Regions from separate parts of the Nocardioides plantarum genome, predicted to be linked through region 1. Evidence: riboswitches for the same ligand, from Rfam matches in the RefSeq annotation. Region 1 holds a riboswitch; the other holds the start of a gene.

Region 1 (14,090 bases):
TGGCCGAGGGGTCCAAGAGCAAGGCCAAGGCCGAGGAGGCCGGCCTCAGCGTCCGCACCGTGGCCGAGGCCGTCGAGGAGGCCGACGTCGTCGTCATCCTCACGCCCGACCAGGTGCAGCGCCACGTCTACGCCGAGTCGATCGAGCCCCACCTCGCCGAGGGCGACACCCTCGTCTTCGGCCACGGCTTCAACATCCGCTTCGGCTACATCAAGGCCCCCGCCGGCGTCGACGTCATCCTGGTCGCACCCAAGGCGCCGGGCCACACCGTGCGCCGCGAGTACGAGGCCGGCCGCGGCATCCCCGACATCATCGCCGTCGAGCAGGACGCCAGCGGCACCGCCTGGGACCTCGCGAAGTCCTACGCCAAGGCCATCGGCGGCACCCGCGCCGGCGTCATCAAGACGACCTTCACCGAGGAGACCGAGACCGACCTCTTCGGCGAGCAGGCCGTGCTGTGCGGCGGCGTGTCGCACCTGGTGCAGGCCGGGTTCGAGACCCTCACCGAGGCCGGCTACCAGCCCGAGATCGCCTACTTCGAGGTCCTCCACGAGCTCAAGCTCATCGTCGACCTGATGTGGGAGGGCGGCATCGCCAAGCAGCGGTGGAGCATCTCCGACACCGCCGAGTACGGCGACTACGTCTCGGGCCCGCGCATCATCGACGCCTCGGTGAAGTCGCGCATGCAGGAGGTGCTCGCCGAGATCCAGGACGGCACCTTCGCCAAGCGCTTCATCGCCGACCAGGACAACGGCGCCGTCGAGTTCAACAGGCTGCGCGAGCAGGAGGCCGGCCACTCCATCGAGGCCACCGGCAAGCAGCTGCGCGCGCACTTCTCGTGGCAGCAGGCCGACTCCGACTACGTCGAGGGCTCCGCCGCCCGCTGACCTCCGCTCACCCCGCCGTACGACGAGGCCCCGCTCCGCATCCGGAGTGGGGCCTCGTGCGCGGGTGGGGACTACTTGACCTCCGAGCGGAGCACCAGGCGCAGCCCGAGGGCCAGGGGCAGCACCAGCCAGATCAGGCCGGACACCCCGAGCTGGCCCCACTGCTCGGCGGTCGGGACGCCGTCGAACAGGGCGCCCTGGGCGAAGTTGAAGTCGACCCACCCGCGGATGTCGGCGAACCACTCCTGGTTCACGGCCAGCAGCTCCGTGAGTCCGGTCAGCACGAAGGAGTAGACGAAGTAGGCGACGATCGCGGCCGCCGAGGTGCGCAGCAGCACGCCGAGCATGAAGCCGACGAGCAGGCCGAGCACGTTGGCCAGCACGATCATCAGCAGGTTCACAAGCGAGACGTCCCAGACGGTGTCGACGCCCGCGATCGTCGTACCGACGACGTTGCCGAGCGCGCCGATGGCCGCGGCGAGCACGATCGAGACCACGCCGATGCCAATCGAGCACAGCGCCTTGGCCGCGATCACCCGGCCGCGCCCGGGCACGAAGGTGAACGTCGTCAGTCCCGTGCGCTGGCTCCACTCGCTGGTCACCGAGAGGATCGCGATCACCGGCAGGATCACCGCCATCGGGAAGCCGATCGCCGAGGCGAACGCGTCGTAGGTGAGCTCGTCGTCGGGGGCGAACACGACGACCGCGGCGGTGGCCAGGACGGCCAGGATGCCGATGCTCGCCATCAGCCAGTACCCCGAGCGGGTGTCGAACATCTTGCGCAGCTCGACCGTGACGACCCGGGAGAAGGGGATCGGGGCGAACGACGGGGCGGGGGCCGTGGACGGCGTGGTCGTGGACGGGGGTGCGGCGGTCGTGCTCATGCGGCGACTCCTTCGCGCTGGGTGGTGGCGGTGAGCTCGAGGAACATCTCCTCGAGCCCGGCGCCGTCGGCGGCCCGCAGCTCGAGCAGGGGTACGCCGGCCGCGTGAGCGACCTTGCCGACCAGCTCGGCGTCGGCCTCGGCCCGGAACCCGCCGTCGAGCGGGCTGACCGTGACCGCCGACTCGGTGAGCGCTCGACCGAGGGCGTCGAGGTCGCGGGCCCGCACGAGGGTCCCGGACCCGGCGAGCAGCTCGGCCTTGGTGCCGGAGGCCACGATCCGGCCGTTGCCGATGACCACGAGGTCGTCGGCGACGACCTCGATCTCGTGCAGCAGGTGCGACGACAGCAGGACCGTGCCGCCGGCGTCGGCGTACCCCCGCAGGAGGTCGCGCATCCAGCGGATACCGGCCGGGTCCAGGCCGTTGGCCGGCTCGTCGAGGATCAGCGACGCCGGGTCGCCGATGAGGGCGACCGCGATCCCGAGACGCTGGCGCATCCCGAGCGAGTAGTGCCGCACGCGACGCCGGGACTCCTCGGGCGTCAGGCTCACCCGCTCGAGCATCGCGTCGACGCGGTCAGCCGGCAGCCCGAGGGTCCGCTGGGCCAGGGTGAGGATCTCGCGCCCGGTCCGACCGGCGTGCTGGGCCGAGGCGTCGAGCAGGACCCCCACCTCCCGGCCGGGGTTGGGCAGGTCGACGAAGCGGCGCCCCGCGACGGTAGCGGTGCCCGACGTCGCCGGGGTGAGTCCGACCAGGACCCGCATGGTGGTGGACTTCCCGGCGCCGTTGGGGCCCAGGAACCCGGTGACGCGCCCCGAGCGGGCGACGAACGACACGTCGTCCACGGCGGTGAAGGACCCGTAGGTCCGGGTGAGGTTCTCGACTCTGATCATGGCTCGAAGCCTGGCCGCCGGGTGCCGTGCGCCGCATCGGGGAAGTCGCCGAGCGCGACCCTGGACGGCACCCGAGGGGGACCCTGGGGGAGCCCTGAGATCGAGGTTAGGCAAACCTACCCTGACGGCGTACGCTGCTCGCTTGTGTTCGCCAACTACCTGATCGGCCTGCGCGAGGGCCTCGAGGCCGCGCTGGTGGTCACGATCCTCGTCGCCTACCTGGTCAAGACCGACCGGCGCGAGCTGCTGCCCCGCATCTGGTTCGGGGTCGCGGTCGCCGTGCTGGTCAGCCTGGCGTTCGGTGCCGCGCTCACCTACGGCCCGCGCGGACTGACCTTCAAGACCCAGGAGCTCATCGGCGGCGGGCTCTCCATCGTGGCGGTGGGGTTCGTCACCTGGATGATCTTCTGGATGGCCCGGACCGCCCGCGCGCTCGGCACCGAGCTGCGCGGCCAGATCGACCGGGCCGCCGACGGCGGCCGGTGGTCGCTGGTCGTCGTGGCCGTCCTCGCCGTGGGGCGCGAGGGCCTCGAGACGGCGCTGTTCCTGTGGGCCGCGACCCAGGCCGGCACCCGCGAGGCCGTCGGCTCGGTCGCCCCGACCTGGGAGCCGCTGGTCGGCGCCGGGCTCGGCCTGCTGACCGCCGTCGCCATCGGCGTGGCGCTCTACAAGGGCGCGATCCGGATCAACCTGACCAGGTTCTTCACCTACACCGGCGGCTTCCTCATCATCGTCGCGGCCGGGGTGCTCGCCTACGGCGTGCACGACCTGCAGGAGGCCGACGTGCTGCCGGGGCTCGACAACCTGGCGTTCGACGTCTCCGACACCGTCGACCCCAACAGCACCATCGGGACCCTCCTCAAGGGCGTCTTCAACTTCTCCCCGGCGACGACCTGGCTCGAGGCCGCCGCCTGGCTGCTCTACGCCATCCCGGTGATGACCCTCTTCGTGCTCGGCGTACGCCGTCGCAGCGCCAGTCCCACCCCGGCTCCGGCCACCACCCCGGCCCGCTGACCCCGGTCCGCTGACCGACCTCCATCCCAGACCCAGAAGGACCTCCACGTGCGCAAGACCCTGATCGCCGCCGGCCTGCTGCTGACGGCGCCCGCCCTGGCCGCCTGCACCGACAACTCGACCGGCGACGCCGCGAGCGGCGACGACCGCGCGTTCACCGTGGCCTCGACCGACGACGCGTGCCAGGTCTCCTCGGACAAGGCGCCCGCGGGGGCGCTCAAGTTCGAGGTCACCAACAGCGGCTCGCAGGTCACCGAGTTCTACCTGCTCGCCGAGGACGGCCTGCGCATCGTGGGCGAGGTCGAGAACATCGGGCCGGGCGTCTCGCGCTCCCTGACCGTCAAGGCGCCGGCCGGCGACTACTACACCGCCTGCAAGCCCGGCATGAAGGGCGACGGCATCCGCAACGCGTTCACCGTCACCGCGTCCAAGGACGGCGAGAAGCAGCTCGACGCCTCCGACCAGCAGCTCGTCGACGACGCCCTGGCCGGCTACAAGCTCTACGTGCGCGACCAGTCCGCGCAGCTGCTCGAGAAGACCACCGAGTTCGTCAAGCTCTACAAGGAGGGCAAGGACGACGAGGCCCGCGCGCTCTACCCCGAGGCCCGCACCCACTGGGAGCGCATCGAGACCGTCGCCGAGTCCTTCGGCGACCTCGACCCCAAGATGGACCTGCGCGAGGCCGACCTCGAGCCCGGCGCCGAGTGGACCGGCTGGCACCTGCTCGAGAAGGACCTGTGGCCCGCCGACGCCGGCAAGTACCGTGCCCTGACGCCCGAGCAGCGCGCCACCTACGCCGACGACCTGCTCGCCAACACCACGAAGCTCAACGACAAGATCCAGGACCTCGACTACACCGTCGACCAGCTCGCCAACGGCTCGCGCGGCCTGCTCGAGGAGGTCGCCGCGGGCAAGGTCACCGGCGAGGAGGAGTTCTGGTCGCACACCGACCTGTGGGACTTCCAGGCCAACGTCGACGGCGCCCGGGTCGCGTTCGAGGGCGTCGAGCCCATCGTGAAGAAGAACGACCCCGACCTGGCCGACGAGCTGACCACCCGTTTCGACGACCTGCAGGTGCTGCTCGACGCCCAGCGCGAGGGCGACGGCTTCAAGCTCTACACCGACGTGAGCAAGGCCGACATCAAGGCGCTCTCCGACGCGGTCAACGCCCTCGCGGAGCCGCTCTCGCGCCTCACCGCGGCCGTGGTCTGACGTCGTCCGACCGCGAGGACCTGGGGGGATGGCCGTGGGGCGGGGCAGGAAGCATCGGGGGGTGAGCACGCCCGACCCGGCCGCGCGAGATGATGCTGCGGTGAGCACCCCGCGCCTGTCTCGTCGTGGCCTGCTCGGCGGAGGCGTCGCCGCCGCCGGGGTGGCCGGGGCGTTCGTGGCCGGTCGGGCCAGCGCCGACGACGCCCAGGCGGCCGTCGCTGCGTCGTACGCGTTCCGCGGCGAGCACCAGGCCGGCATCGTCACCCCGGCCCAGGACCGCCTGCACTTCGCCGCGTTCGACCTGCTGACCACCGACCGCGACGAGGTCGTCGCGTTGCTGCAGGACTGGACCGCGGCGGCCGAGCGGATGACGCGAGGTGACGGTGCCGGCGAGGTCGGGCCCGTCGACGGCGACCCGCTGCTGCCGCCCGACGACACGGGCGAGGCGATCGGGCTGCCACCGGCGCGGCTGACGATCACCTTCGGCTTCGGACCGACGTTCTTCGACAAGCTCGACCTCGCCGACCGCCGACCCAAGGCCCTGCGCCGGCTGCCGCACTTCCCGGCCGACGTCCTGGTCGAGGAGATCTCCGACGGCGACCTCTGCGTGCAGGCCTGCGCCGACGACCCGCAGGTCGCCGTGCACGCCGTGCGCAACCTCGCCCGCATCGCGTTCGGGCGCGCCGCGGTCCGCTGGTCCCAGCTCGGCTTCGGTCGGACGTCGTCGACCAGCACGACGCAGGACACCCCGCGCAACCTGTTCGGCTTCAAGGACGGCACCGCCAACCTCAAGGCCGAGCAGCCCGAGCTCGTCGACACCCACGTGTGGGTCGGCGCCGACGACGACCCCGCCGCGGGCTGGCTGGCCGGTGGGTCCTACCTCGTCGCCCGGCGCATCGCCATGACTATCGAGCTCTGGGACCGCCAGCCGCTCGCCGACCAGGAGCAGTTCGTCGGCCGCACCAAGGGCGCGGGTGCGCCTCTCGGCGGCGACAAGGAGTTCGACGAGCCGGACTTCGACGCCGTCACCGGGCTGGCCCCGACGATCCCGGTCGACTCCCACGTGCGGCTGGTCCACCCGTCCTTCCACGGCGGCGCCCAGATGCTGCGCCGCGGCTACAACTTCGTCGACGGCAGCACCCCGCTCGGCGCGCTCAACGCGGGGTTGTTCTTCATCGCCTACGTGCGCGACCCCGACACCCACTTCATCCCGATCCAGAACGCCATGGCCAAGAGCGACGCCATGATGGAGTACCTCAAGGTCAACGGCTCCGCGCTCTTCGTCGTCCCCCCCGGCATCGCCGCAGGGGAGTACGTCGGCCAGTCGCTCTTCGCCTGACCCGCCGTCCACCTTTGGTCGGGTCCGGTCGCGACCTCCGGCCGATGCGCGACCCCGCCGCGCCGCGGGAGAGTCGTGGCATGGCTGACAAGAGTGGCGAGGACGGTCTCCAGGGGTTGTTCGCCGTGGTCGGGATCTGGCTGGGCGTCATCCCGCTGGTGCGGGTCGCATTCGGCGGCGAGGTCGGCCGGCTGGCGTCCTGGCTCCCGGGCGTCGAGGGCGACACCGGACGGTGGCTGGTCCCGGCCGTGATCGTCGTCGGGTGCGTCGCGGTCATCGCGGCGCTGGAACGGGCCAAGCAGCGCGGCTGACGCCGGCCGCGGGTCAGTCGCGCGGGGTCAGCACGACGACCTCGGCCGGGGACCGGACGAACCGGCGGGCCCAGCCGCGCCGCTCGCGCAGCCGGCCGCGTGCCTCCGTCCAGGCCCGACCGGAGCGCACGACGGCAGCGACGGCCGCGAGCTCCTCGCTGCGGCCGTCGTCCTGGACCACGACGACCTCGACCTCGACCGAGTCCCGGTCGCCGAGCAGGGGAGCCAGCGAGGGCGCCACGGCGCAGGCGAGCCGGTGGTCGCCGAGCCGCACCACGCGCACCTCGACGGACACCTCGCCCGCCGTGATCGTTGCTCGCATCGCGCTAGCCAACCACCTCGGTCCCGGTCGACGGGTCACCCAGGCGGACGGTGCGGTCGACGCTGAGGTCGTCGAGGAACGCGGCGTCGTGGCTGGCGACGAGCAACGCACCGCGGTAGTCGGCGAGGGCCGAGACCAGGGCGTCGTACGACGACAGATCGAGGTTGTTGGTCGGCTCGTCGAGCAGCAGCAGCTGCGGCGCGGGGTCGGCGAGGAGCAGGCGGGCCAGCGCCGCGCGAAAGCGCTCGCCGCCCGACAGGGAGCCGGCGGGCCGGTCGGCGCGCTCGCCGCGGAACAGGAAGCGCGCGAGCGCGGCCCGCACGACGGTGGGGTCGACGTCGGGCGCGGCCGACCGGACGTTGGCGTAGACGCTGAGGTCGTCGTCCAGCTGTCCTGGGCCGCCCAGCCGCTGGCGGAGCAGACCCACCGGCACGTGGGCGCGGACGCTTCCCGACGTCGGGGGCAGCAGCCCCGCGACGGTGTGCAGCAGCGTCGTCTTGCCCGAGCCGTTGGGACCCACGACGGCGATGCGGTCGGGGCCGCTCACGTCGAGCTCGACCGGGGCGCCGGTGCGCAGGACGAGGTCATGGGTGGTGAGCACCACCCGTCCGCGCGGCACCGCGGTCGCGGGCAGGTCGATCCGGATCCGGCGGTCCTCGCGGAGCCGGGACTCGGCCTGGTCCAACCGCTCGCGCGCGGACTCGAGGCGGTCGTCGTGGAGGCGGCGGTAGGACCCGGCGTTCTTCTCCGAGCGGTTCTGCCAGAAGTGCTGCGCGCCCTTGCCCATGTTGGTGCGCGCCGCGGTGCGCACCCCCTGCCGCCGGCGCTGGGCGAGCAGCCGCTCGGCCTCCTGGCGGTCGGCCCGTTGACGGCGTACGTCGGACCGGGCGGTGGTGACCGCCTGCGCGGCCGCCTCCTGCTCGGCGGCGACCTGCTCGGCGTACGCCGTCCAGCCGCCGCCGTACCAGCGGACCGTGCCGCCGCGCAGGTCGCCGATGTGGTCGACGTGCTCGAGGAGCCCGCGGTCGTGGCTGACCAGCAGCAGCGACCCGGACCAGGTCGAGACGAGGTCGACCAGCCGGGCGCGCGCCTCGGCGTCGAGGTTGTTGGTCGGCTCGTCGAGCAGCAGCACGTCGGGTCGGTCGAGCACGAGCCGGGCCAGACCGAGCTGCACGACCTCGCCGCCCGAGAGCTCGCCGAGGCGCCGCGAGAGCAGGTCGTGGGGGAGGCCCAGCCGGGCCAGCGAGGCCACGGCACGCTCCTCGACGTCCCAGTCGTCCCCGACCACGTCGTAGTCGGCGGGCTCGACCGAGCCCGCCTCGACGCGACGCAGTGCCGCGAGGGTCGCGGCGATGCCGAGGAAGTCGACGACGGCGCGGTCGGCGTCGAGGACGAGGTCCTGGGGCAGGTAGCCCACGCGACCGCCGACCGAGAGGTGCCCGCGTGTCGGCGCGAGCTCGCCGGTCACCAGCCGCAGGACGGTGGACTTGCCCGAGCCGTTGACGCCCACGAGCGCCGAGCGGCCGGGCGGGACGAGGAGGTCGAGGCCATCGACGACGGGGGTGCCGTCGGGCCAGGCGAAGGTGACGCCGGACAGGCTGACGACGTGCGAGGACGGACGGGGGTGTGCAGGCATGCGGAAGCTCCCTGGATCAGGGTGGAGGTCGGGGCGGCGGACCTCAGAGCTTCAAGACGGCACCTGTCGTCGGGATCAGTACGCCGCCACGCTAGGCGCCGAGGGGGCTGCGGACCACCGGTTAACGGACCCGCGACCCGTGTAGCGTGACGGCGGCACAGCGACGTGCGCCGCCGTCGTCCGACCGTGAGGAACGCAGTGACCCCACCCGCCGTCCGCGCCGCCGATCGAGCCGTCGTGCTCATCGCCGAGGAGCTGAGCCCGGCCACCGTCGAGGCGCTGGGCCCCGACTTCGAGGTCCGGCACTGCGACGGTGCCGACCGGGCCGCCCTGCTCGCCGCGATCGCCGACGCCGACGCGGTCCTGGTGCGCTCGGCGACCCGGATCGACGCCGAGGCGCTGGCCGCCGCGCCGCGGCTGCGGGTGGTCGCGCGCGCCGGTGTCGGGCTCGACAACATCGACGTGCGGGCCGCCACGATGGCCGGCGTCATGGTGGTCAACGCGCCGACGTCCAACATCGTGTCGGCCGCCGAGCTGGCCGTCGCGCTGATGCTGGCCGCCGCCCGCCACGTGTCACCGGCCCACGCCGCCCTGCGCGACGGCGAGTGGAAGCGGGCCCGCTACACCGGCATCGAGCTCTACGAGAAGACCGTCGGCGTCGTCGGGCTGGGCCGCATCGGCGTGCTCGTCGCCCAGCGCCTGGCGGCGTTCGGCATGAACGTCATCGCCTACGACCCCTACGTGCAGGCCGGCCGGGCCGCCCAGGTCGGCGTCCGCCTGGTCGACCTGGCCACCCTGCTGGCCGAGTCCGACTTCATGAGCGTGCACCTGCCCAAGACACCGGAGACGATCGGGTTGATCGGCGCCGCCGAGCTGGCCGCGGCGCGTCCGGGCCTGGTCCTGGTCAACGCCGCCCGCGGCGGCATCGTCGACGAGGCGGCGCTCTACGACGCGCTCAGCAACGGGCGGATCGCCGCCGCCGGCCTCGACGTCTTCGCCACCGAGCCCAACACCGACAGCCCGCTGCTCACGCTCGAGAACGTCGTGGCCACCCCGCACCTGGGGGCCTCGACGCAGGAGGCCCAGGAGAAGGCCGGGCTGTCCGTCGCGCGCTCGGTCGTCCTCGCTCTGGCCGGCGAGCTGGTGCCCGACGCGGTCAACGTGCAGGGCGGGCTGATCGCCGAGGACGTGCGTCCCGGCATCCCGCTGACCGAGAAGCTCGGCCGCATCTTCACCGGCGTCGCCGGTGAGGTCGCCCAGCAGATCGACGTCGAGGTGCGCGGCGAGATCACCGACAACGACGTCAAGGTGCTCGAGCTCGCGGCCCTCAAGGGCGTCTTCACCGACGTGATCGAGCACGCCGTCTCCTACGTCAACGCCCCGCTCCTCGCGGCTGAGCGCGGGACCGCCGTACGCCTGGTGACCGAGCCCGACAGCCCCGACCACCGCAACCTGATCACGATCCGCGGCACCCTCGCCGACGGCTCGCAGGTGTCGGTGTCGGGCACCTTGATGGGCATCAACCAGCGCGAGCGGCTGGTCGAGGTCAACGGCTACGACATCGACCTCGAGCCCACCGACCACCTCGCGTTCTTCGCCTACCGCGACCGTCCGGGCATGGTCGGCACCGTCGGTCAGATCCTCGGCGCCGCCGGCGTCAACATCGCCGGCATGCAGGTCTCGCGCAACGCCAAGGGCGGCGAGGCCCTGGTCGCGCTGTCCGTGGACACCGCGATCCCGGCCGAGGTGCTGGCCGACATCGAGTCCGCGATGGGGGCCCACCACGCCCGCACCGTCGACCTGGTCTGAGGGGGACGCGGGTCGGCTGAGGGGTGGACGGGCGAGGTGGTGCGGACAACTAACTCGTGCAATCGAACGAGTTGAGCCGCTGGGGCGGTCGATCTGGCCACCAACTCGTTCGATCGAACGGGTTGGCGGGCTGGGATGGTCGATCCCACGCTCAACTCGTTCGATTGCGCGAGTTGCCGGACGCGATCACCCATCGACGCACGAGAGCCGCACCCCTCGTCCGGGGTGCGGCTCTCGTCACCGGCCTGCGGTCAGGGCCGACGTACGACGTACGCGGTGGTCCAGATCTTCTCGGTCTTGACCGGCGTGCCGGGGCGGCTGGCGTGCACGATCTTGTTGTGCCCCAGGTAGATGCCGGCGTGGTAGGCGTTGCCCCCACGGACGAAGATGATGATGTCGCCCGGTGCCCGGCGCGACTTGGTCACCGGCTTCAGGCTGGCCTTGAGCTGGTCGGTCGTGCGCGGGAGCGAGCGGCCCAGACGGCCGTAGGAGTACTTCGTGAGGCCGGAGCAGTCGAACGCGCTCGGGCCGGCGGCGCCGGACCGGTAGGGGTCGCCGCGCTGGGCCAGGGCCACCTTCATGGCCTTGACGCGCAGTGCGTAGCTGGTGTGGACGCGCTGGCTGGTGGCGGCCTCGGCGCTGGTGCCGACGTGCGCGGTCGGCACTCCGCCCAGCACCGCGGTGAACAAGAACGCGCCGACGACGAGCGTCAGGGCGCGGGTGATGACAGACATGGGTGTCCCTTTCGTCCACGCCTGTGAAATGTGACCTGTCGGGTTCGGGCTGACGAATTGCCCGCTCAGCGTGCTGAGTTCACCCCAAGGCTCCGGTCGGAGCCGTCGTGCTCGGGTATCCCACTTCCCCCCGATGGTTCAGGACGACATGAGGCGGGAGGAACTCGGCGGACCCCATGTCGGCGGGCCAGACCGGCCGCGCCCGGAGACTGTACGTCACCGTTCACCGCGATCTGGCCGTGACGCCACCAGTGTGAGGTAGGTGACAGCCCTCTCAGACCCCTCTCAGGCCACCATCACCCGGGTACGACGGGGGCTGCCGGTCGCCGGTCGGTCGCGCACGGCCTCCCAGGCCGCCGCGAGGCGGCGTACGGCCTCGGCGAGCTCGGCCGGTGGGCGCGACCACGGCACCCGCACGAACCGGTCGAGGCCGCCCTCGGCCGCGAAGGCCGGACCGGGAGCGACGACGACCCCGCGCCGCTCGGCCTCGACCGCCAGGACGCTGCCGCGCGCGGCCGGCAGCTCGCACCACAGCGCCAGACCACCGGCCGGCCGGTGGAAGCGCCACTCGGGCAGGTGCTCGCTGACGGCGGCGAGCAGGGCGTCGCGCTGCTCGCGCAGCCGCGCGCGGTGCCGGTCGACGACATCGTCGGAGGCCAGCAGCCGGGTCAGCACGAGCTGCTCCAGCACCGGCGCGCCCAGGTCGAGGCCGAGGCGGGCGCGGGTGAGCCGCTCGACCTGGTCGTGCGGCGCCCGGATCCAGCCCAGGCGCAGCCCGCCCCAGTGGGACTTGCTCGCGCTGCCGAGGGTGATCGTGCGCGGGTCGAAGGCCGCGAACGGTCGCGGCATCGCCTGCCCGTCGAGGGCCAGCGCCTGGTGGGCCTCGTCGACGACCGCGACGGTGCCGGTGCGGCGCAGGTGTCCGGCGTACGTCGCGCGCTGGGCATCGGTCATCACGTGCCCGGTCGGGTTCTGGAAGTCGGCGATCAGGTAGCTCAGCGTCGGGCGCACCTCGTCGAGCGCCGCCCCCACCGCGTCGAGGTCCCAGCCGCCGGGATCGACCGGCACCGCGCGCAGCCGCGCGCCGCTGTTGGCGATCGCCTGGGTCGCGTTGGGGTAGACCGGCGACTCGACGAGCACGCGGTCGCGCGGTCCGGTGAGGGCCTGGGCCACCAGGGCCGCGGCGGCCAGCGCGCCGGCGGTGACCACGACCTGGTCGGGGTCGGTGGGGAGCCCGCGCTCGTCGTAGCGACGGGCGATCGCGGCCTGCAGGGCGGGCAGCCCGGCCGGGAAGTAGCCGTGCCCGCCGAGGTAGGCCGGCAGCTCGGCCACCGCCGCGCCGTACGCCGCGGCGATGCCCGGCGGGGCCGAGGTCGCGGCGCAGTTGAGGTCGATCAGGTCGCCCGGGCCGTCGGGACCCTCGGCGCCCGAGCCGGGGACGAGGGCGCGGTCGTGCGCGCGCGAACGTCCGCCGGGGACCCGGGTGAAGGTGCCCGCGCCGCGTCGCGCCTCGGCGTACCCGGTGTCGCGCAGCACCTGGTAGGCCCGCGTCACCGTGGTGCGGGACACGCCCAGCGCGGTGGTCAGGTCGCGCTCGCTGGGCAGTCGGACCCCGAGCCCGACGCGACCGTCGCCGATCAGCTCGGTCAGGGCGTCGGCCAGGCCGGCGTAGGCGGGGCTGCGGGAGAAGGCCCCGGCGAGCGTGGCCACGCGGGTGGCGGTGATGGTCTGCACCATGCAGTCCACTCTCTCACGATTGGCTATTCAAGAGAAGGCCAATCGGTTGGATGGTGGAGTCATGTCCACCGTCGACCACCCCGCTCCTGCACACGCCCCCCATCCCGTCCCGGCCCCGGTGCTGCTCGACCTGGGCCCGGTGGCCCAGCTGCGCGCGGGTCGGCTCCCGGAGCGCATGGCCCGCCTGCTCGTCGGGCTCGTGCTGTACGGCGCCTCGCTGGCGATGATGGTGCGCGCCGACCTCGGCCTGGCCCCGTGGGACGTCCTGCACTCCGGCCTGATCCGGCACGTGCCGCTCACGCTCGGCGAAGCGGTCGTCGTGATGAGCTTCGCGGTGCTGCTGCTGTGGGTCCCGCTGCGCGAGAAGCCCGGTCTCGGCACCATCGCCAACGCGCTCGTGGTCGGGTTCGCCGCCGACGCGACCCTGGCCCTCCTCGACGCCCCGTCCCCGATCCTCGCGCGGGTCGCGCTGATGGTGGGCGGCGTGCTGCTGTGCGGGTTCGCCACCGCGCTCTACATCGGCGCCCAGCTCGGCCGCGGTCCCCGCGACGGGCTGATGACCGGCCTGGCCCGGCTTACGGGGTGGTCGCTGCGGCTGGTGCGCACCGGCCTCGAGGTGAGCGTCGTCCTCATCGGCCTGGCGCTCGGCGGGGTCCTCGGCGTCGGCACCGTCGTCTTCGGTCTGGCCATCGGGCCGGTCACCCAGCTGCTGCTGCCCTACTTCGTCGTCGACGCCGGTGACGGGCCCGCGCGCCGCGCGCCCCACGGCGGTTGAGGGGTCGTGTGCCCGAGCACGAGCCAGGGGCGTCGTCAGGCACACGACCCCACCCCGGCGCCACGGACCACGGGACCGCCCGGCTCCCGTCGTCGCGCGCCTGGGCAGGACTGTCCCCGGGGCCACGTAGGGTCGGTAGGGTGAAGTCACGATGAGCAAGACAGACGAGCTGCGCGCCATGCGCGACGCCAAGTACGCCCGTGCCCGGGCCGCAACCGGCCGCGCGCCGCTGACTCCCAACGCACCCGACGCCAAGCCCCCGGTCGCTCCCGCGGCCAAGGCCGCGAAGTCGGCGAAGACCCCGGCCGCTGCCGATGGAGCGCCGGCCGACGACGCCGTGTGTGGCCACCGCAACATGAGCGGGCGCACCTGCACCCGCGAGCAGGGTCACGCGGCCAAGAGTCACCGCTACTCCTGACCGCCGGTGCCGACGGACGGTGCCGGGGACGACCCGATCAGGGACTGGTTCACGCGACGCCGCGTGGTGCTCGCGGGCATCGTGTGGGCGCTCATCGTCCTGGGCCGGATCGACGATCT
Region 2 (14,090 bases), 300 kb from region 1:
CGACGCTGGTCGAGGTCACCGCCGCGAGCGGCTCGCTGACCTCGGTCGCGGTCACCTCCCCGGCCGGCAAGGTCGCTGGTGCCCTGAGTGACGACGGCCGCTCGTGGACCGCCTCGGAGCGTCTCGAGCCCGACACCAAGTACGTCGTCACGGCCGCCGCCGAGGCCGACGGCGCCTCGTCGAAGGCCCGCACCAGCTTCCGCGCCCAGGCGCTGAGCCTCGACGAGCAGACCTACCCGTCGGTGGCGCCCCTCGACGGCGAGACCGTCGGTGTCGGCATGCCCGTCATCGTCACCTTCGACCTGCCGGTGACCGATCACGCCGAGTTCGAGCGGCACATGAAGGTCACGGCCTCGCCGGCCCAGAAGGGCTCCTGGTACTGGCTCAGCGACACCGAGGCCCACTGGCGCCCCGCGACGTACTGGAAGGCCGGCACCAAGGTCGACGTCGACGTCGACGTCAACGGCGTCGATGCCGGCAACGGCATCTACGGCCAGGAGAACCGCACGGTCAAGTTCGACGTCGGCGCCTCCCACGTCTACAAGGTCGACGCCCAGACCCACCAGATGAAGGTCCTCGAGAACGGCAGGCTGCTGCGCACCCTCCCGATCACCACGGGCAAGGAGGGCTTCACGACCCGCTCGGGCGTCAAGGTCATCGTCGAGAAGTTCGACTCCAAGCGGATGAACTCCGAGACCGTCGGCATCCCCCAGGGCAGCTCGGAGTCCTACGACATCGACAACGTCCAGTGGGCCATGCGACTGACCTACTCCGGCGAGTTCATCCACGCCGCGCCGTGGTCCGTCGGGTCCCAGGGCCACGCCAACGTCTCCCACGGGTGCACGGGCATGAGCACCGCCGACGCCGCCTGGCTCTACGCCATGAGCCGCCGCGGCGACGTCGTCGAATACACCGGCACCGACCGCCCGATGACCTTCGACAACGGCTACGGCGACTGGAACAAGTCCTTCGGCCAGTACCGCAAGGGTTCCGCTCTCTGACCCCCCGCTGACCCGTCGCCCATGGGCGACGGGTCGATGCCAGATCGACGCTGACCCGTCGCCCATGGGCGACGGGTCAGCGCTGCCTGTGGATGACCGGATGCGGGCTTGGTGGATCTGCCTCACCATCGTCCGCATGACGCGACCCCTGACCGGTGACCTGCTCGCCGAGCTGCTGGCGATGCTCCCGGGCGACCGTGCGTTCAGCTCGGCGGAGGCCGACGACCTGTCGGTGTCGTCGGGTCAGCGTCGTCTGCTCGTCGGCAAGGGCCTGCTGCGGCGGCCGCTGCCCGGCGTGCTCCACGTCGCCGCGCTGCCGGACACGCTCGACCTGCGCCTGCAATGCCTGGCCCTGGTCGTGCCCGCCGACTGCGTGGTGACCGACCGGACTGCCGCCTGGGCCTGGGTGGGGGAGCGGGCCTTGGCCCCCGGGGACCACCGTCGTACGCCGCGGGCGTCGGTCTTCGCACCGCCCGGGAGGCGGTTGCGTAACGACCTGACCGACAGCGGCGAGCGCAGGCTGCTCGATCGCGACGTGGTGGACCTCGGTGGGCTGAGGGTCACCAAGCCCCTGCGCACCGCGTGCGACCAGGGACGGCTGCTGACGGCCGACCAGGGCCTGGCCGCGATGGACAGCCTGGCGACGCTGCGCTGCTTCGACGTCCCCGAGCTCGTCGAGGAGCTCGACCGGTTCAAGGGCTACCGAGGGATCGTCCAGGCCCGTCAGTGGGCACCGTGGGTCGATGGGGGCTCGGACTCCCCGTTCGAGTCCATCGCACGCAAGCGCTGGATCGAAGCCGGGCTGCCCCGGCCGCAGTGCCAGGTGCCGGAGGTGGCCCCGGACGGTGGTGAGTACTTCATCGACGTCGGTCTCCCCGGGGAGCTCTTCGGGTGCGAGTACTTCGGCGAGGAGTTCCACGGTGTCGATGACGAGCCCGCTGACGGGGCCCGGCTCGAGTGGCTGCGCACGACGAGGCGGTGGTCGCTCGTCGTGGCGCGCAGGGACAACGTGGTGGGGCCCCGGCAGGACCTCGAGCAGCTGCTCCGACTGGAGTGGCAGCGACACCGCTCGGCACGCCCCGTCACCCCCTGAACGACCGCTGACCCGTCGCCCATGGGCGACGGGTCAGCGTGAGATGCAGATCGACCCGTCGCCCATGGGCGACGGGTCGATCTGGGTGGTGCTGATCTGGTGGTGCGGGGGCGACCTACTGGTCGTCGTGGCCGCGCAGGCTCTCGCCCTCGACGGCGTGGTGGCCGTCGAACTGGTGGCCGTCGGCGGGGCTGCCGTCGTAGGCCGCGGTGAGTGCGTGCTCGTGCTCGGCGTGGTGGTGCGCCGCCTCGATCTCGGCCGCGGTGGGCTTCTGCAGGGTGTCGGCGAACATCAGCGTCGACAGCTTGGCGCGCACGCCGTCGAGCTTGCCGCCCGGGGCGGCGACGCCGTTCTCGTCGACGTGGCCGTCGGCGGTGTAGACGACATCGCGGTCGCGAGCCGTGAGGCGGTAGGCCTCGGTCTCGCTGATCGGCAGGTGACGCTCGCTGTAGCCGCCCTCGGGGGACCGCATGATGATGCCGGTCTCGTAGCCGTGCAGCAGCCGGTCCTGGTCGTGACGCTGGAGCGAGATGCACCAACGACGGGTGACGAAGAAGGCGATGACGGGGCCGAGGAAGACGGCGACACGCATGAAGTAGGTGATCTGGTTGATCGACAGGTGCAGCTTGATCGCGATGATGTCGTTGCCGCCCGCGGCCCAGGCGAGGCCGTAGAAGGTCATCAGCGCGACCATGATCGCGGTGCGCGTCGGAGCGTCGCGCGGGCGCTGCAGCAGGTGGTGCTCGCGCTTGTCGCCGGTGATCCAGGCGTCCACGAACGGCAGCAGGATCAGCACGACCAGCATCAGCGGGGGAACGATGAGGATCGGGATCATCACGTTCCACGAGATGGTGTAGCCGAAGATCACCGACTCCCAGCCGGGGATGATGCGCAGCAGGCCGTCGGGCCAGCCCATGTACCAGTCGGGCTGGGAGCCCGCCGTGACCTTGGTCGGGTCGTAGGGGCCGAACTTCCACACCGGGTTGATCGACAGCAGGCCACCCATGAACGCGGCGACGCCGAAGACGATGAAGAAGAACCCGCCGGCCTTGGCGGCGTAGACCGGGAGCATCGGGAAGCCGACGACGTTCTCCTCGGTACGGCCGGGACCGGGCCACTGGGTGTGCTTGTGGTAGACGAGCAGCAGCATGTGGGCGGCGATCAGGCCGAGCAGGATGCCGGGGATCAGCAGCACGTGGATCGTGTAGAGGCGCGGGATGATCGCCTCGCCGGGGAACTCCCCGCCGAAGAGGAAGAACGACATGTAGGAGCCCACCACGGGGGTGGCCTTCAAGAAGCCGTCGGCGGCTCGGATGCCGGTGCCGGAGAGCAGGTCGTCGGGCAGCGAGTAGCCGGTGAAGCCCTCGAGGGTGCCGAGCAGCAGCAGGATGCAGCCGATCACCCAGTTGAGCTCACGGGGCTTGCGGAAGGCGCCGGTGAACCACACGCGCAGCAGGTGGACCATCATCGAGGCGACGAAGATCATCGCGGCCCAGTGGTGCATCTGGCGCATCAGCAGGCCGCCGCGTACGTCGAACGACAGCTTGAGCGTGGAGGCGTAGGCCTCCGACATCTCGACGCCGCGCAGCGGGTCGTAGGAGCCCTGGTACTCGATCTCGCCCATGCTGGGGACGTACCAGAGGGTGAGGAACACGCCGCTGAGGAGCAGCACGACGAAGCTCCACAGCGCGATCTCGCCGAGCATGAACGACCAGTGGTCGGGGAAGACCTTGCGCAGGTTCTTCTTCATCGCCCCGCCGAGACCGAGACGGTCGTCGGCCCAGGTGGCGACCGCTCCGGCCTTGCCGGGCTTCTTGGCGGTGGCGGCGGTCGTCGTGTTGCTGTCGGCCACCTTGCTGGTGTCGATGCTCATTTCTCACGATCCCAAAAGCTCGGTCCCACGGGTTCTTTGAAGTCGCTCTGGGCGACGAGGTAACCCTCTTCGTCGACCGCGAGGGGCAGCTGGGGCAGCGGCCGCCCGGCCGGACCGAAGATCACCTTCGCCGAGTCGGCCAGGTCGAACGTCGACTGGTGACACGGGCACAGCACGTGGTGCGTGGTGCGTTCGTAGAGCGAGATCGGGCAGCCGACGTGGCTGCAGATCTTGGAGTAGCAAAGCACGCCGTCGATGCCCCAGCCCTCACCCTGTTGGGACTTCACGTCCTCGGGAGCCATCTTGACGACGATCACGGCGGACTTGGCCTTGGCGACCTGCAGGTCGACGCCCTCGAGGTCGAAGATGCCGTCGGGGACCGCGTTGACCAGGTCGCCGATCTGGAGGTCGGAGACCCGGATGGGGGTGCCGACGACGTCGCGCACGACGCGGATCTTGTCGCGGGTGCCCCACAGCGTGTGCTTGAGGCCAGTGCCCTCGGCGGCGCTGGCGACCGAGGACGGCGTGGGGCCGAGGTCGCGCAGCAGGATGACGACGGGCGCGCCGAGCAGGCCCATGGCCAGCAGCATCGAGCGGCGGATCAGCGGCCGCTTCGCCAGGTCGGACTCCTCGAGGCCGGCGTTGAGGGCCGCGACGGTGGCAGCGCGGTCCTCGTCGGAGGAGCGGGCCGGGTGCCGCATCTCGACCATCTCCTGGTCGGCCATGAGCTTGCGGGCCCACTGGATGATGCCGACGCCGATGAGCATCAGCGCCAGGCCCAGGCAGACCCCGAGCATCACGGTGGAGGCGCCGAGCCCGCCGACGGTCTCCCAGTTGTCGCCGATGTCGAAGACGAAGTAGGAGACGACGAACAGGACGGTGAACACCGCCGACAGCGTGAAGAGCGCCGACACCTGGCGCTCGGCCCGCTTGGCGAGGCCCTCGTCGATGTCGGTCGGACGCCACGTGTGGGCCGGCAGGCCCGGGTTGGCGATCGGCTCCTCGGCGACGGCCGGCAGGTGCGCGTCGTGCCCGGTGTCGCCGGCAGGGTGCTTGTCGAGGTCGCTCACGCGCTCGCTCCGCTCTCGTTCGGACCCGCTGCCCCGGGAGGGAGGCGGACCGCGGTCGTGGACGGCTTGCCCTTCGAGGATCGGGTGGTGTGGGCCGCGATCCAGATCGCGAAGCCGACCAGGCCGCCGATGCCGACGAGCCAGGCGAACAGGCCCTCGCTCACCGGGCCGAGGTTGCCGAGGCCGGAACCGCCGTAGCCGGGGGTCTTCTCGGTCTCCTTGAGGTAGGCGATGACGTCGCGCTTGGACTCAGGGGTGAGGTTGCCGTCGGAGAACGACGGCATCTGCTGGGGGCCGGTCAGGAGCGCCTCGTAGATGTAGCGGGAGTCGACGCCGCGCAGCGTCGGGGCGTGGCCGCCGCGGGGCATGGCGCCGCCGGACCCGTCGAAGTTGTGGCAGGCCGTGCAGTTGGTCAGGAAGATCTGGCCGCCGCGGGTGATCGCGGCCTCGCGCTCGGCCTCGGTGAGGTCGTCGGGCAGCGTGTAGGCGGACTTGTCCGGGATCTCCGGGCCGGTGCCGAGGGAGTCGACGAACGCAGCGAGCTGGCGGGTCTCCTCCTCGTCGAAGACCGGGGGCTTGCGGACGGCCTGCTGGCCCGGCTGGACCAGCGGCATCCGGCCGGTGCCGACCTGGAAGTCGACCGAGGCGGCGCCGACGTCGGTCAGCGGCGGGCCGTACTGGCTGCCCGCCCGGACGGTGGGGATGCCCTCGCCGTTGGTGCCGTGGCACGTGGAGCAGCTCACGAGGAAGAGCTGACGGCCCGCCTCGATGTCGTCGCTGGTGGTGCCGGTCTGCTCGGCCTGCGCACCGGGGGAGAACAGGGAGTAGGCGCCGCCGGTGAGCAGCAGCGCGAGGAACAGCACGGCAAGCCCGGCCAGCGGCTTGCGCCGGTGACGGGAGAGCCTGCCGGCGGATCGGGTGAGGAGTCGCACTGTCTTGGTCCCTAGTCGTCTCGTCGTCAAGCGGGTCAGGTCGGTGGTGTCGGGGCTACTTGATCAGGTAGATCGTGGCGAAGAGCCCGATCCAGACCACGTCGACGAAGTGCCAGTAGTAGGACACGACGATCGCGCTGACCGCCTGCTCGTGGGTGAACTTGCGGGCCAGGTAGGTGCGCCCGAGCACGAGCAGGAAGGCGATCAGGCCGCCGGTCACGTGGAGCCCGTGGAAGCCGGTCGTGAGGTAGAACATCGTGCCGTAGGCCGAGTCGGGGATCGTGATGCCCTCGTGGATCAGCTCGGCGTACTCGAGCGCCTGGCCTCCGATGAACACCGCGCCCATCAGGTAGGTGAGGATGAACCACTCGCGCAGGCCCCACTTGCGGATGTCGAGCAGCCCGCCGGAGCGTCCGACCTGGCCGCGCTCGGCGGCGAACACGCCGAGCTGGCAGGTCAGGGAGGACAGCACCAGGATCGTGGTGTTGCCGGCCGCGAACGGGACGTTGAGGGCCTCGGTGTTCTGGCTCCACAGCTCGGGGCTCACCGAGCGGATCGTGAAGTAGGACGCGAACAGCGCCGCGAAGAACATGAGCTCGCTGGACAGCCAGATGATGGTGCCCACGGCGACCATCGACGGGCGGTCGTGGTGCCCGTGAAGCCGGGAGGCTGGGATCGTTGCAGTGGTCGCCACGGGATCATTATGGCGTGGCCGCTGGCCGATGGCACCACACCCCCCGGGCGAGCCCGACCCGTACGCTCACAGGTATGTCCGCCGCTGCTTCCGTAGCCGTCCTGAGCGCCTCCGAGGTGCTCCCGCGACTGACGCCCGGAGCCTTCTTCAGCCAGTGGTCGCCGGCCCCGCTGCCCGTCGTGGTGACGGTGTGGGCGTGCGGTCTCTACCTGCTCGGTGTGGCCCGGCTGCGACGCCGCGGCGACGCGTGGCCGCTGGGCCGGACCGTGGCCTTCGTCGGCGTCGGGATGGGGGCGTTCCTCGTCGCGACGACGTCGGGCCTGGCGGCGTACGACACGACGCTGGTCAGCGTCCACATGGTGCAGCACATGGTGCTCTCGATGGTCGTGCCGCTCTTCTTGGCGCTCGGTGCCCCGGTGACCCTGGCCCTGCGCACGCTGCCGGCCCGACCGCGCCGGTGGCTGCTCACGCTGCTGCACTCGCGGGTCGCCCGGGTGCTGTCGTTCCCTCCGCTGACCTTCGGGCTCTACGTGATCTCGCCGTGGGCGCTCTACTTCTCCGGCTGGTACCGCGCGTCGCTCGAGCACGTGTGGGTGCACGAGGCGATGCACGTGCACCTCGTCGTGGTCGGTGCGCTGTTCTTCTGGCCGCTGATGGGGATCGACCCGGTGCCGGGCCGGGTGTCCTACCCCTTCCGGGTGGCGCTGACGGTCGGCACGCTGCCCTTCCACGCCTTCCTCGGGATCACGATCATGGGGCAGTCCACCCTGCTCGGCGGCGACTGGTACCCCCGCCTCCACGACGGGCCGATGGGCGAGTGGCTGCCCAGTCCCGCCGCCGACCAGAACCTCGCCGGCGGCATCCTGTGGGCCTCGGGCGACCTGATCGGGCTGTCGTTCTTCGTCGTGCTGTTCGTGCAGTGGGTCCGCCAGTCGATGGCCGAGGCCAAGCGGGAGGACCGGCGCCTCGACCTGATCGAGGCGCGCGAGGCGCGTGCCGCTCAGGCGGCCGAGCCCGCGTCGCCCTCCCACGGCTAGCATGAGCGCCGTGACCGACGCCTCGTCCTCCGCCGCCTCCGGGGCCACCGCGCCCCGCCTCAAGGTGCTCGTCTACAGCGACGACTCCTCCGTGCGCCAGCAGGTGATCCTGGCCCTGGGCCGTCGCCCCCACCCCGACCTCCCCGAGGTCGAGTACGTCGAGGTGGCCACGGAGCCGGTCGTGATCCAGAACATGGACGCCGGCCACATCGCCCTGGCGATCCTCGACGGCGAGGCCGCGCCGGCCGGCGGCATGGGCATCGCCAAGCAGCTCAAGGACGAGATCTACCGCTGCCCGCCCCTCCTGGTGCTCACCGGTCGCCCGCAGGACGCGTGGCTGGCCACCTGGTCCCGCGCCGACGCCGCGGTCCCGCACCCGATCGACCCGATCCAGCTGGCCGAGTCGGTCGTGGGGCTGCTGCGCTCGCGCGTGCCCGCGACGTCTTGACCGTGGTCGTGGGTCTCGAGACGCCGGTGGCCAGCTCGTTCCTCGCTCGCCCGGCTCCTCGACCTCCCGGCGTGATCCGCCGCCTCGCAGGCTCGGCGGCGGCGCCGTGACCTGGCCCGCGGTCTTGTCGGCGCTGGTCGCCGGCACCGACCTGTCGGCCGACCAGGCCTCCTGGGCGATGGGCGAGATCCTCGCGGGCGAGGCCACGCCCGCCCAGATCGCCGGCTTCGCCGTCGCGCTGCGCGCCAAGGGCGAGACCGTCGCGGAGGTGACCGGCCTGGCCGACGCGATGTACGCCCGGCGTACGCGCATCACCGTCGAGGGTCGACTGCTCGACGTCGTCGGTACCGGAGCCGACCGCTCCAACTCGGTCAACATCTCGACCATGGCCGCCATCGTCGCCGCGGGCGCGGGGGTCACCGTGGTCAAGCACGGCAACCGGTCGGCCTCGTCCCTGGCCGGCAGCGCCGACGTGCTCGAGGCTCTCGGCATCCGGCTCGACCTGCCGCCCGACCGGGTGGCCGCCGTCGCCGAGGAGGCCGGCATCACGTTCTGCTTCGCGGCCGCCTTCAACCCCGCGATGCGCCATACGGCCGTGCCGCGGCGCGAGCTCGGGATCGGCACGACCTTCAACTTCCTCGGCCCCCTGGCCAACCCCGTGCGCCCCGCGGCCCAGGCCATCGGGTGCGCCGACCCGCGGATGGTGCCGGTGATGGCGGGGGTGTTCGCCGAGCGGGGCTCGGACGCCTGGGTCTTCCGCGGGGACGACGGCCTCGACGAGCTCACCACGACCACGACCTCGACCGTCTACGTCGCCACCGGGGGAGCGGTGACCGGTCCGTTCACGGTCGACCCCACCGCCCTGGGCCTGGCCCCCGCCACGACCGCCGACCTCGTCGGTGGCGACGCCGCCCACAACGCCGACGTCGTACGCCGCCTCCTCGCCGGCGATCCCGGCCCGGTCCGCGACGCCGTCGTCCTCAACGCGGGCGCGGCCCTCGCCGTGCACACCGCCGACGGATCGGCGCTCGACGACGCCCTGGCCGCCGGCATCGTGCGGGCGACCGCCGCCATCGACTCGGGTGCGGCCCACGCCACCCTCGAGCGGTGGGTGGCCGCCGCGGCGTCCTGAGGTCCTGAGGAGCGCCGCCTCAGAGGTCGAGGACGTACTCGCGCCCGTTGGGTCGGAACCCCACGCGGGCGTAGTAGGCGTCGACCATGCCGGGCGGGCTCATCACGTGGCGGAAGCCGAGCGCCGCCAGCACCCCGCTGTGGCGCCATACGAACTCGCCGGGGGTGAAGTCGCGGTAGCGCGGGGTCACGTAGTCGAGCCTGACGCGGGCGACGTCGTGGTCGGCGTCGACGAGCACGACGCCGACGGTCTCGTTGCCGTGCAGCACCACGAAGGCGTGGTCGCGCTCGGCGACCGGGGCCCAGGTCGAGTCCGGCTGGTAGCGCCGGATGTCGTCGCCGTGGACCGCGAGCAGGTGCCGCAGGTAGGCGTCGTCGCGGCCGACCTCGATCACCTCGAAGGCGGTGGCGTCGTGCCGGTCGCGGAGCAGACGCACCAGGAACCACACGTTGATCGCGGCGAGCACGGCGTTCATCCCGACCATCGGCCAGACCTCGAGCAGGGCGTTGAACACCAGCAGGATCAGGCAGCCCACCAGGTTGAGCGCCCGGAAGCGGAGCACCCGCGCCTGCAGCAGGGAGAACACGAGGAGGGCGCTGCCGCCCCAGCCGACGAGATCGAGCCAGGTCATCGCGCGACTGTAACGACAGTCACAGTGTCCGGGTCACCGTGGTCACCAGGCCAGCGGGATCGCAGGTCGAGATCAGTCGAGCCCGAGGGAGAACGCCGACTCCAGGTCGTGGCGGGAGTAGGCCCGGAACGCGATGTGGGTCTCGGTCTCGCGCACGCCCGGGACCTTGTTGACCCGGTCGGCCACCACGGCGGCGACGTCCTCGTGATGGCGGACCCGGACCATCGCGATCAGGTCGATCTGGCCGGTGACGGAGTAGACCTCGGTCACCCCGTCGAGCGCGGCGATGGCCTCGGCGACCTGGGGGATCTGGTCGACCGCGGCCTTGACGAACACGATGGCGGTGATCACGGGGCCCACCCTAGTGGTGCGGGTCCGAGGTTCATGATGGCTTGGCGTGCTCAGGGTGCGTGCCTTCGCGGTGCCGGCGGTCCGACGGCATACCTGGTCGTCTTCGGAGATCGCCGGTGCCGCGAGGTGCGTGGCCTCAGTGCGCGAAGCGGCCAAGAACCTCGGCCCCGTGCCACTAGTGATCGACGAACGCCGCGGGATCGTCGAGCGAGCCGTGGCGGGCGAGCTGACGGCTGGCGCCGGCGACGGGACAGGTCCACTGGCCGTCGATGTCGACCAGGCGTACGCCGGGCGCCTCGAGCCACCGCAGCACCCGCTCGGTCTCCGCGGCCGTGGCGGCCGGCGTCGGGCCGGGGGTGCCGGACGGTGCCGGGACGGTCTCGGCCGTGGTGCGCAGGGCGGCGACGTAGGCGTGGGCGTCGGTGCCCGACGGGATGACGCCGGCCCCCGCGAGCCGGCCGTAGCGCACGACGTGGACGGCCCAGCGGCCGTCGTCCTCACGGCGGACGGCCACGACCTCGGGGCAGTAGGTGAGGGAGGTGAGCCGCTGCGTGCGGGCGGCGGCCCGGACGAACGCGGCCAGCCGGTCACGGTGGACGCCGGCCTCCTCGAACCGCTCGTCGGCCGCCAGCGCGGCCATCCGGGCGTTGACCAGGTCGACGACGTCGTCGGGGCGGCGCAGCAGGGTCTCGCGGAGCTGGCGGACGACGGCGGCGTAGGTGTGCTCGTCGACGCTCCCGTCGCACGGCGACAGGCAGCGGCCCATCTCGGCCAGGACGCAGGCGGTGCGCGACGGGCGCCGGCCGAACCGGTCGGAGCACTGTCGGACCGGGAAGGTGTCGTGGAGCGCGGCCAGGCACTTCTCGGCTGCGGCGCGCGAGGAGAACGGACCGAGGTAGTCGGCCTCGTCGTCGAGCACCTTGGCCACCAGCGACAGCCGCGGCCAGGGCTCGCGGGTCAGCTTGACGAAGGTGGTCTTCTCGGGGAACTTCGAGCGCTTGTTGTAGGTCGGCTTGTGCTGGGCGATCAGACGTAGCTCGCGCACCTCGGCTTCGAGCGGGGTCGCGCACTCGATGGCCGTGACCTGGGCGGCCAGGCGCACCATCTCACCCATCCGCGAGCGCGTCTCGGACGCCGTGAAGTAGGAGCGCACCCGCCGGCTGACGTCACGGGAGGTGCCGACGTAGAGGACGCGGTCGGCGTCGTCGCGGAACAGGTAGACGCCCGGCGCGTGGGGCAGGCCGTCGGCGAGGTGGCGCTTCTTGCGCTGCGCGGCGCTGACCCGCGACGAGAAGGTCTGCAGCTCCTCGAGCGTGGAGACCCCCTGGGCGCCGACCCGCTCCATCAGGCCGTGGAGCACGTCGACGGTCGCCCGGGCGTCGGAGAGCGCCCGGTGGTCGGGGGTCGTGGTGGAGCGGAAGGCGCGGGCCAGGGACGACAGCTTGCAGTTGGGTGCGTCGTCGCGGGTGATCACGCGGCGGGCGAGCACGGCGGTGTCGACGACCTCGAAGGCGGGCCAGGGACGCTCCTGCTGGGCGGCGAAGTGGCGCAGGAAGCCGACGTCGAAGGGAGCGTTGTGGGCCACCAGGACGCAGCCGGCCGCGAACTCGAGGAACGCTGGCAGCACCGACTCGATCGGCGGGGAGTCGGCGACCATGGAGTTGCTGATGCCGGTGAGGACCGCGATGAAGGCCGGGATGTCGGTGCGGGGGTTGACCAGGGTCTGGAACTCCCCGAGGACCTCGCCGCCTCGGACCTTGACCGCACCCACCTCGGTGATCATCGAGCCCGCCTGGGCCGACCCGCCCGTGGTCTCCAGGTCGACCACGCAGAAGGTGATGTCGCTCAGCGGACGGCCCAGCTCGTCGAAGCTGCGCTGCGACTCCCAGCGACTCCCCGGTCGGGCTCGCTCACCGGCGGTGGTGGTCATGGATCGGACCGTAGGCGTGGGCACGGACAGTTCGCGTGCCGACACCCTGTCGGGGGCGAGCTTCGCGAAACTGTCCGTGGTCGGTGCCAGCCTTCGCGACATGACGACACACATCGACTGCGACACCTGCCTGGTCCGCGGTCTCGCCTGTCACGACTGCGTGGTGACGGTCCTGCTCGGTCCGCCGCCCGAGCTCGCCGCGCTGACCATCGACGAGGAGGAGCGCCGTGCCCTCGACGTCCTGGCCGACGGCGGCCTCGTGCCACCGCTGCGCCTGGTGCGCCCGGTGGCCGGCCCCCACACGGAGTCGGCCTGACGACCGGCGTGAGCGGCCGTCGGCACCTGTGACCCACGAGGCTCGTGGGGCTGGTGTGACGCGCCATGCCGACGTTCTCGGGGAAGTTTGCCGGGCGGTTGGCCAGCCCACTACGGTGGTCCCTCAGACGTTCGTGGCCCTGGGTCCAACCGGTCCCACACGGACGTCGCGCTGAGTCCCCCGCCGCGTGCGGTGGGGGAGCCGGGGAACCAACTCTTCTGGGGTGAATCCTCTGCGAGGCGCCGCCGTAGCACCATCGCGGTGGCGAGGAGCAGAGGGAGGGCATGTCGTGCCCGAACCCGTCAGCTCACCTGGTAGGCGTACGACAACGCAAAGGACCCACCGCCGCTGTGATCAGCCCTCGGACGCGCCTCGCCTCCGCCGTGACGGGAGTCGCGCTCGTCGCGAGTCTTGGTCTCGTGTCCAGCTCGCCGGCCCAGGCCGAGCCCGATGTCAAGGACGTCAAGACCCGCGTGGACCGGCTCTACCGCGAGGCCGAGCAGGCTTCCGAGCGCTACAACGCGGTCAAGATCCAGCTCGACGACCTCAAGGCCGACCTCGGCTCGGTCAAGGCCGACGAGAAGCGGGCCGAGACGTCGCTCGACGCGATGCGGCGCGAGGCCCGGCGCTCGGTGCTGCGCCAGTCCGGCGGCGGCGACCTCGGTCTGGTGAGCCAGGTGGCCACCGCCGGTGACGTGGACGGCTTCCTGTCCGACGTCTCGACGCTGTCGACCTACCGCCAGCTCCAGCAGAGCCTGTTCGACGACTACGCCACCGGGCTCCAGGCGCTCTCGCTGCGCCGCGACGCCACCGAGGACCGGATCGCCCAGGTCGCCAAGCTCGAGAAGAAGCTGGCCACCGAGAAGTCCACGGTCGACGACAAGCTCGGCGACGCCAAGGAGCTCCTCGGTGAGCTCCAGGCCGACGAGCGCGCGGCCCTCCAGGCCGCCGAGGCCCGCGAGACCCGGACCCCGCAGCCGCCCGCCGGCACGCAGGACCGCCCCGACACCACCTCGCGCGACACCACCACGCGGACCCCCCCGGACGTCCCGGTCTCGGGTCGCGCCTCCGCCGCGGTCCAGTACGCCCTCGCGCAGGTCGGCGACGCCTACGTCCACGGTGCCGCCGGCCCCGACGCCTTCGACTGCTCGGGGCTCACGATGATGGCCTGGGCCCAGGCCGGCGTGTCGCTCCCGCACTCCTCGAGCGCCCAGTCCGGCACCGGCACCCCCGTCGCCGCCTCCGACCTGCAGCCCGGCGACCTGGTCTTCTACTACAGCCCGATCAGCCACGTCGGCATCTTCATCGGCAACGGCCAGATCGTCGACGCGGCCAACCCCGGCACCGGCGTCCGCATCGCCAGCGTCTTCTCGATGCCGTTCTCCGGCGCCGTCCGGCCCGGCTGACCGGCACCCAGCTGAGCGACGTCCAGCACCCGAGGACCGGCCGACCACGATGGTGGGTGGCCGGTCCTCTGCTGTTGGTGGCCCTGGTCGCCGCGCTCCTCGTCTGGAGGCTGGCGGTCCCCGACGACCAGGACGAGCCGTACGTCGTCCCGCAGCCGAGCGCGAGGCCCGCGGCG

The links. A riboswitch is a leader RNA that binds a small molecule or an ion and turns the genes downstream of it on or off. The one in region 1 is predicted to bind cyclic di-AMP.
Positions count from the first base shown of each region.
Region 2: it holds a riboswitch for cyclic di-AMP, as region 1 does, so the genes downstream of both, FJQ56_RS13630 (C40 family peptidase) here and FJQ56_RS14985 (C40 family peptidase) in region 1, are expected to answer to the same signal.

Region 1 is NZ_VDMS01000002.1:636,636-650,725, reverse strand. It holds gene ilvC (ketol-acid reductoisomerase) at 1-887, shown strand, start outside; gene FJQ56_RS15030 (ABC-2 transporter permease) at 959-1,771, opposite strand; gene FJQ56_RS15025 (ABC transporter ATP-binding protein) at 1,768-2,664, opposite strand; gene efeU (iron uptake transporter permease EfeU) at 2,809-3,678, shown strand; gene efeO (iron uptake system protein EfeO) at 3,727-4,890, shown strand; gene efeB (iron uptake transporter deferrochelatase/peroxidase subunit) at 4,991-6,229, shown strand; gene FJQ56_RS15005 (hypothetical protein) at 6,310-6,540, shown strand; gene FJQ56_RS15000 (hypothetical protein) at 6,554-6,862, opposite strand; gene FJQ56_RS14995 (ABC-F family ATP-binding cassette domain-containing protein) at 6,867-8,498, opposite strand; gene serA (phosphoglycerate dehydrogenase) at 8,697-10,307, shown strand; gene FJQ56_RS14985 (C40 family peptidase) at 10,559-11,041, opposite strand; cyclic di-AMP (ydaO/yuaA leader) riboswitch at 11,045-11,207, opposite strand; gene yczR (MocR-like transcription factor YczR) at 11,327-12,778, opposite strand; gene yczE (membrane protein YczE) at 12,840-13,553, shown strand; gene FJQ56_RS14970 (hypothetical protein) at 13,705-13,971, shown strand; gene FJQ56_RS14965 (hypothetical protein) at 13,978-14,090, shown strand, end outside.
Region 2 is NZ_VDMS01000002.1:341,498-355,587, reverse strand. It holds gene FJQ56_RS13695 (L,D-transpeptidase) at 1-1,001, shown strand, start outside; gene FJQ56_RS13690 (hypothetical protein) at 1,138-2,094, shown strand; gene qcrB (cytochrome bc1 complex cytochrome b subunit) at 2,210-3,967, opposite strand; gene qcrA (cytochrome bc1 complex Rieske iron-sulfur subunit) at 3,964-5,037, opposite strand; gene qcrC (cytochrome bc1 complex diheme cytochrome c subunit) at 5,034-5,969, opposite strand; gene ctaE (aa3-type cytochrome oxidase subunit III) at 6,025-6,663, opposite strand; gene FJQ56_RS13665 (cytochrome c oxidase assembly protein) at 6,738-7,700, shown strand; gene FJQ56_RS13660 (Rv3143 family two-component system response regulator) at 7,702-8,148, shown strand; gene trpD (anthranilate phosphoribosyltransferase) at 8,255-9,280, shown strand; gene FJQ56_RS13650 (YgjV family protein) at 9,300-9,911, opposite strand; gene FJQ56_RS13645 (Lrp/AsnC family transcriptional regulator) at 9,984-10,262, opposite strand; gene FJQ56_RS13640 (DEDD exonuclease domain-containing protein) at 10,438-12,192, opposite strand; gene FJQ56_RS13635 (hypothetical protein) at 12,293-12,508, shown strand; cyclic di-AMP (ydaO/yuaA leader) riboswitch at 12,680-12,844, shown strand; gene FJQ56_RS13630 (C40 family peptidase) at 12,928-13,914, shown strand; gene FJQ56_RS13625 (hypothetical protein) at 13,971-14,090, shown strand, end outside.